Regions from separate parts of the Paenibacillus sp. GQ49 genome, predicted to be linked through region 1. Evidence: predicted binding sites of a transcription regulator. Region 1 holds the regulator's gene; the other holds the start of a gene.
What was found. The regulator Rex, encoded in region 1, represses fermentation and respiration genes when NADH is low (regulators of the CRP and FNR family bind a similar motif). The targets are predictions, from matches to a motif close to TTGTGAAATATTTCACAA.
Positions count from the first base shown of each region.

Region 2: a site for Rex is predicted at 2,273-2,290, ahead of nirB (nitrite reductase large subunit NirB). Genes of this name have one in related genera too.

Region 1 is NZ_JCAXEL010000016.1:62,805-67,123, forward strand. It holds gene AC6CIF_RS23180 (hypothetical protein) at 1-243, opposite strand, end outside; gene AC6CIF_RS23185 (DUF5590 domain-containing protein) at 545-1,075, opposite strand; gene AC6CIF_RS23190 (amidohydrolase) at 1,113-2,417, opposite strand; gene AC6CIF_RS23195 (redox-sensing transcriptional repressor Rex) at 2,404-3,057, opposite strand; gene dinG (ATP-dependent DNA helicase DinG) at 3,275-4,319, opposite strand, start outside.
Region 2 is NZ_JCAXEL010000002.1:526,300-530,618, reverse strand. It holds gene nirB (nitrite reductase large subunit NirB) at 1-2,183, opposite strand, end outside; gene AC6CIF_RS07000 (metal-dependent hydrolase) at 2,459-3,166, shown strand; gene AC6CIF_RS06995 (twin-arginine translocase TatA/TatE family subunit) at 3,254-3,373, opposite strand; gene AC6CIF_RS06990 (hypothetical protein) at 3,397-3,717, opposite strand; gene AC6CIF_RS06985 (M42 family metallopeptidase) at 3,880-4,319, opposite strand, start outside.

The DNA.
Region 1 (4,319 bases):
CTGTCCTTCTTTGTGAATATATTGTACCAGTCTGCCCAAATCAACATCAGGTTGCAGATCAAGTTTCAATTGTACGTCATTGCGGTTAATAGTTAATTGAACGTCATTTACTCCATCGTACTGGGTAACCATCTTTTCAATCGGATTCTGCACGGCCACCTGACGATATACAAACCAACCTCCAAACAACACAACGGCTGAAATGACGGCAGTTATAGCAATAGGCAATACTTTTAGCTTCAAGTGAATTACCCCTCCCAGATTTTGGCCTAACCTACTGGCTTATTGGTATATACGAATATGTGCACATTGACTCCTGCGAGAATTTCGACAGGATTATTTGTTTTGAATGTAACTTTGAGTACATATCTGAGTATATCACATCGTATATACAATTTCGAAGGCGAAAATATGAATAAATTATTAATTTTAACTATTTAAATCAAATATGTTTACAGGCAACACAAAGAACCGGTTCAGTCGGATATCCGTCTGCCGGTTCTTTCATTTCTTTAAATTCTCTAGTTATGTCACTCTATTTGTTCTAGCTGTTCGGGAGTGTGTAGACCAGGTCCACCTGTTCTCCGTTGCTAAAACGATAAAAGCGATAGTGGTTATGCGTACCGTCTTTATAATACACTTGCCACACATATATTCCATTCACAACTCCGGGCATGATTCGTTTAATCTCACCGGCAGGAACTTCAGAACTAAAGCGATTGCGTATCTGCGCTTCGGACATACCATTTTGCAGCAGCTCACTGTGTACAGCGTTTGCACCCTTAGCCGGTTGATTGTTTGCATCGAATTTAACCCAGACCATAACATCCTGGTTATCCTTATTTTTGCCGATCAGGGTCCAGTAGATGTTGTCAGAGCCTTCTTTGTCTCCCCAGATGTACTTGCGCAATTCATCATAGGATGTAATGCCCAGTTGCTTCTGTGCTGCCTCTATAGCGAGCGCTTCTTCCTTGCGCTGGTCCTGCGTGACATAGACGTAATAACGCTGAAGTCCAAACAGAATCAGAACCAGTGCAAGCAGCGAAATCCATATCCACTTCTTTTTTTTCTTCAAAAGCCGAACTTCCTTTCCCTATGATGCTGTCCTGCAATTAACGAGCAAGCAGACCATCAAATGCCAATTGAGACTCACGCAAAATGCGTTCTTCATCCAGCGTCAGACATTCGCCATGTTTCACCACTTGTTTTCCATCCACCCATACGTGCTCAACATCTTTGGCAGAAGCCGAGTAGATCGTATGTGAGATCAGGTCTGTATGTGGATAGAAATGTGCCTGTTCAATATCAAGGGCGATAAAATCAGCCTTCATGCCGACCTGAAGCGCTCCGGTATTGTTCAAGAAGATGGATTTGGCACCATATGACGTTCCGAGTAGTAACGCTTCGCCTGCTGGTACTGCTGTCGGGTCACCAGATACACCTTTGTGGATCAATGCAGCCAGTCTCATTTCCTCGAACATATCCAGGTTGTTGTTACTTGCTGGTCCGTCTGTTCCGAGTGACACGGTAACTCCTGCTTTCAGCAATGCAGGTACCCGCGCAACACCGGAAGCGAGTTTCAGGTTACTTCCCGGGTTATGGGATACAGCCACATCATGACGGGCCAAAATTTCAATCTCTTCGTCATTCAGATGCACCGCATGTGCAACCAGAGATGGACGGGAGAAAAATCCCAGTTTCTCGAGATGTGCCACAGGACGCAGTCCATAATCAGCCACGTTCTGCTCCACTTCACGAAGCGTTTCAGACATATGTGTATGAAGAGGAAGGTTTAGGTCATTCGCGACCTGTACAAGCTTCTCTATGTAGTCAGGAGGGCATGTATATGGGGCGTGTGGCGAGATTACGGTTGTAATGCGACCATCTGCCTGTCCATTCCACTCACGTGCAAACGCTGCCGACTCCTCCAGCTTCCGCAATTGCTCTTCTTCCGAGCACAGCCCGATTACACCACGTGCCAGTGCTGCTCTAACGCCGGATTGCTCCACAACTTTGGCCACTTGATCCATGTGATCATACATGTCCAGGAAAGCTGTAGTTCCGCCTTTCAACATTTCAAGCACAGATAGCGAAGTTCCCCAATATACGTCTTGTGAAGTCATTTTTGCTTCCATCGGCCACATTTTTTCCTGCAACCATACTTGCAACGCAAGATCGTCTCCGTGCCCTCTGAGCAACGACATTGCTGCATGACCATGCGTATTGATCAGACCCGGCAGGAAGAACAATCCTTTTCCATCCACTTTGGTACAATTTTTGTCTTCATCAGGCAATGTCTCACCAATATGCACAATCTTGTCATTCTCAACAACCATGTATCCGTGAACCACGTTCCATGTTGTGCCTTCATTAACGGCAAATTTGCCGTTGTGGATTACCCATCTATTTGTTGTCATCTTCCTCGTCGTCCTTTCCAGTCTCCAAGTAATAGGCCAAACTAAGCAGATCCGTTGTAAAGTCAGCATGGTGAATGCGGATATGCGGCGGTGTTTTTAGAATTGTTGGTGCAAAATTAAGGATCGCTTCGATTCCGGATTCAATAAGCTGATCGGCTACATTTTGGGCTTCCGTATCCGGAACCGTGATAATTCCGATGCGGATGTTATCCGTTTTAACCGCTTCCGTCAATTCATCCATTGGTTTTACCGTCAAACTGTTGATTTGACTACCTATCTTCGGTCCATATGCATCAAATACAGCAACAATCTTCATGTTGTCTTTCAGATATGCGTTGTAGTTGGACAAGGCTTGACCTAGATTACCCGCGCCTACCAGAGCTACATTAATTTGCTGATCAATCTTGAGAATGTGACGAATTTTCTCGATCAAATAGGATACATCATACCCGATCCCTTTACGACCAAAATCACCGAAGTAAGCCAGGTCTTTACGAATTTGCGCCGGATTCAGATCCAGCCTCTGTCCAAGCTCTTGAGAAGAAACAGTAGCCACCTCACGCTGATGCAACTCGTTCAAATAACGCAAGTATACAGGCAGACGTCGTACCACCGCTTCCGAAATTTTATCCGATTTCATTCTTGCTCCCCCTTACCAAGGCCACGATAAAATAATAAATGAAAAGATGAGCATTCTGTATAAACTCAAAGATAAACGTGACATTTTATACAGAATGCTCCTTGTAATTTAGGTTATAAGTTCTTGCGTGCAACTACTTAAATCGGATCTGGGAATATCTAATAAAGTTTAACTCCAAACAATAGTGTCATGCAATGATATAACGAACAAAAAACCATTATTTTTGTTCATTAGCAGGTTTTTCCAACCACTCGGTAATTCGTGGAACCATCTGCTCCGTGAGCATATGCTCCATTTTGGGACCAGGTAATGAATATAAAAAGAATTTACCATAATACGCTTCAATCACCCGTGTATCATATACAATCACAATGCCTCTATCCTTTGCTGTACGCACCAATCGGCCAAATCCCTGCTTGAAACGAATGACCGCTTGAGGCACGGACAGTTTCATAAACGGATTTTTCTTCTGTTCCTGAAGCAACTCACTCTTGGCTTCCACCAACGGATGATTCGGTGGCTGGAACGGCAATCTTACAATAGCGAGACAGGTCAGCGCATCACCCGGGATATCTACACCCTCCCAGAAGCTGCTTGTGCCCAGAAGTACCGTAGCTTTGGCATCTTGGAACCTGCGAGTCAATTTGGAACGACTTCCACTATCAACGCCTTGACCAAGCAACGAGATGTCGTTGCCAGACAGCGCCTCCTTCAGCGGATCATAGACCTGTCGCAACATCTTGTATGAAGTAAACAGAACCATCATGCGTCCACGCGTAGCAATTGCCGTCTCTGCAAGTGATTGCACCAGCATATTAACAAAGTGCGCATCACCCACACTTCCCTTCACACTTGGGAAATCACGCGGAATCACCAGAAGTGCCTGATCGCGATAGTTGAAAGGTGATGGCAGCATTGATGTTAACAGCCGATTATTCTCGGAAGCTTCCTGCAAGCCAAGCTGCTCAATCATGAACTGGAATGACTTATCTACCGAGAGCGTAGCCGATGTAAGCACAACACTTTTCTTTTTGTCAAAAAACAAATCCTTAAGTTGTGCACTCACATCTACAGGTACGGCATACAGCTGGAGAGATTTACTGCGGAACTGGCCGCTGGCTTCCATCCAGTACACCGTTTTGGCGTCATCCATTCGCATGAAGAAACGTAGATTCTCCTTCAATGTGGTCAGATCTTTCAGCAGTCCTGTAATGTCCGTGATCAGACTATCCGATTGATAATCATCCTGATCTTCTTTCACC
Region 2 (4,319 bases), on a different contig from region 1:
CACAGTTCAATCAACTCTTCATCTGTTTTTACTTTACATAAGGAATCAGCCAGGCGTGCTTTAATACCGCCGTTACCACCGATGAAGATTTCCCAGCCTCCGTCGTTACCAACGATACCGATATCTTTTGTACATGCTTCTGCACAGTTCCGTGGACAACCATTGACAGCATATTTAAACTTGGCTGGCAGATCCAGACGTTCGAATTTACGTTCGATGCGAGCGCCCATGGCCATGGAATCCTGTGTACCGAATCGGCAGAATTGGGAGCCGACACATGTTTTGACCGTACGCAGCGATTTGGCGTATGCATAACCTGAAGGCATATCCAGTTCAGCCCAGACTTTGGTCAAATCTTCTTTTTTAACACCAATCAAGTCGAGACGCTGACCGCCAGTCACTTTGACTGCTTTTACATCATATTTGACTGAAACGTCAGCGATACGTTTGAGGTCCGCTGGTGTAGTCACCCCGCCATACATCCGAGGTACAACCGTATACGTTCCATCTTTTTGAATATTCGCGTTCATCCGTTCGTTAACAAAACGGGATTCTTTCTCATCTTCGTGTGTATCTGGTGCAATCATGCCAAGGTAGTAGTTGATCGCCGGACGACATTTGGAACAACCTTCAGGTTGACTCCAACCCAGTACATTCATGACCTCTTTGGTCGTTTGTAATCCCTTTGCACGAATCTCGGCTACAATCTCATCCCGTCCCATGGAAGTACATCCGCATATTCCCTGTTTGGCTCCACTACTGAAACTGTCTCCAAGTACATATTGCAGAATCTGTTCAACCACCGGTTTACATCCACCGCAAGAGCGGGTTGCACCGGTACAGGCTTTGATTTCATCTACAGTAGTAAGGCCCTGGTTTGTGATGACATCAACAATGGTTCCTTTGGTTACCCCGTTACATCCACAGACGATCTCGTCCTCGGGCATCGTTTCAACAGAGGTTGCTTTCTTATGACCACCGCAGCCTGTACCCATGAGTGAACCATACAATTCTTCGGTCATTTCGGTCTGCTGTTTAATCAGCTTCTGCAATTCGGCAGAATCCGTAATGTCACCAAAGAGCACGGCGCCGACCATTTTATTATCACGAAGCAGAATTTTTTTGTAGGTCCGTTTCCAGTCATCTTTGTGCGAAATGACGGTGTGCTCCGGACTGTCGATGAATTCACCAGTTGAAAAGACGTCCACACCCGAAATTTTCAATTTCGTAGATACTACAGAACCTTCATAAGGAGCCGTTTCAACCCCGCAGATATGTTTCGCCAGAATCATACCTTGCTCGAACAATGGGGCAACGAGGCCGTAACATACCCCGCGGTGCTCTGTACATTCCCCGACCGAGTACACATTCTCAAGTGAAGTCTGCATATAGTCATCCACGACAATACCCCGGTTGACTTCCATACCGCTTTCGCGGGCTACAGCCGTATTGGGTTTAATGCCTACAGCCATGACCACAAAATCAACATTCAGAACTGTATCATCTGCAAAACGTATCCCTTCAACCCGTTCGCCGCCCAGCAGTTCGGAAGTCTGTGCACCCATTTTGAACCGGATACCCTGACGTTCGAGTTCCGCCTTCAACATGGCTGAAGCTTGCGGATCAAGCTGACGCTCCATCAGATCCTGCATCAAGTGTACTACGGTAACTTCCATACCAAGCTGTACCAACCCTTTGGCAGCTTCAAGGCCTAGCAGTCCGCCTCCGATAACGGCTGCTCGTTTATACTGCTTAGCAGCTTCCAGCATGACATTGCAATCGGCGATATCGCGGAAACCGACAACACCTTCTTTGTCATGTCCAGGTACGGGGAGAATAAAGGAGTTAGAGCCTGTCGCAATGATGATTTTGTCATAAGGGAAGCGAGTTCCATCCTCCGTCACAACCTCATGGGTATCCGAATCAATTCGGGTTACGGTTGTTCCTGTATGGAGGGTAATACCATAATCCTGATACCAGTGGAGATCATTCAGGACAATGTCATCCAGTGTTTTGCTTCCTTCCAATACATAGGACAACATAATGCGGTTGTAGTTAGGGTAGGGCTCTGTGCCAAAAACAGTAATATCAAATCGCGTAGTTAATTTCAAAATTTGTTCTACGGTACTGATTCCTGCCATTCCGTTACCTATGATAACAAGTTTCTCTTTTTTTCCGTTCATGTGTGTATGCCTCCTTGGATAGACGCTGTACATTATCAACAATTTTAGTGGTTTATATTTGAAATTATACAAGTAGTTGACGACAGTTTATGTGATTTAATTCACTAATAAAGATAAAAGAGTCATAAATATAATAGTGTGAGCCCCATCACAGAAAGTGATATTTATTTTCATACAAATAAGAAATGCGAACTATTGTTCTTATTTTGTTTTCGTTGTAAAATCGGAAATGGGCCGTATTGTTCCCGATTTCTTCGAAAGGACGTTTTTGCATCATGATGGGAAGATCCCACCTTATTATCGGGACAGGTGTGTCACTTTCTGTTCTGCAGTTGGCCGGTATGCCGGTGACAGCGCCGGCAGTTACGGTTGCTCTGATTGGTTCGTTATTGCCTGACATTGATGAGCCAAATTCACTGCTGGTATCCAGAGCCTTGCCTAACAGTCTGATCAGGCTGTTACAGACGATTCTGTTGCCCACAGCTGTATTTGTGTACTTCTATGTTCATGCCAAACCATGGAACCTGTTGCTTGCGATCCTCATTGCGCTTGTGTCATTCCTGCCTTCGCGTTCGCTTCGCAAAGTGTTGATGTTTGCGATTGGACTGGGGCTGGTCTTTTATGGTCACGCGTTCGCACCGTGGAACTTGATTGCAGGCAGTTTGTTAATGCTCTGCACCACACTGACTCATAGGGGACTGACACATACCCTGTACGGAACCGCAATATGGGCGGGCTTGTTGTACAGCACGACCCAGCAGCAGGGACCGGAGATCTGGGTAGCGGGAGGAACTGCATATGCGATGCATCTGTTGGCCGATTCACTAACCAATCGTGGTATTCGTCCGTTACCACCACTCAAGTGGCGCATACGGGTGAATCTGATGAGTACAGGGACCAAGCGTGGGGCCGTTGTAGAGAATGTCTGCATTGTGCTTACTCTTGTTTTGGCCTGGATTGCATTCTCACCGCTATTTCTATAGCCATCCAAAAACGCCAGCCCGCATATTGTGGGCTGGCGTTTACAGGTATGCACTTCATAATCAATAAATCGTAATAACCTAGCCAGTTCAGGATTGAGAAGGAGAATCAGTCAGGTCATCAATATCGGAAGAACCAAATACAAATAAAACAACAAGAATGACAATGATCAGTAGTTCAGCGAACCCAGTTCCGTCAAAGTCAGACATCACTTCAACCTCATTTCTTGGCGTTAAGAATTGATTCTTTGTTGGAAAGCCCGTATAACATCATTCAACGTCATGTCCCCACCAATCTCATCCAGGAATTGCACCAGTTTGTCTTGATTCGATGGTGTAATATTTTGTAACGTTTTATATTGTCCGACCAGTTCAACGACCAGTGTAGCTTCTCGAAACAACGTGACCGCATCCACTCTTAACTTCCCACTGACCAGTAATGCTGCAACGATAAGTTCCAGATTTCTTCCTTTAAGGTTGCCATTGAGAAGGGTGTTTGCGGCATTTGTTTTTTTGGAGCCTTTATTCGATTTTCCATTCCTTCTCACTGCCATAACAGGTCCCCCGCTGCTTGGTGTTTAATTCATCTTCCGTTATTGTATCTTATGTGTAATTCCCTATAATGTTCTGCCTATTAATCTACGTGTCTAACTGATATCGTTGTGAATATAAAAAAAAGAGACCTCCCGATATGTTAGGAGGTCTCTTGTCAGCTATTACGCGTTATTAATTATGGTATTCATCGTTGTCCGATCCAGACCTTTGACCAGCTTCACAATCAGTTCTTTGGCTGCATCGTAGTCATCCGTGTGAATGATGGAAGATGAGGTATGGATATAACGTGCGCAGATACCAATAACTGTTGATGGTACACCAATGCCACTCAGGTGAACTTGACCTGCATCGGTACCACCTGGTGAGATGAAATACTGCATTTTGATCTGATTGGATGAAGCCGTATCTTGAACATATTCCACCATTCCGCGATGGGTGAACATACCCGGGTCAAAAATACGAAGCAATGCGCCTTCTCCGATATGTCCAAATGACTGTTTGTCACCTGTCATATCATTCGCCGCGCTACAGTCAAGTGCAAAGAAGATATCGGGCTGAATCAGATTGGCCGCCGTACGTGCACCACGAAGCCCCAGTTCTT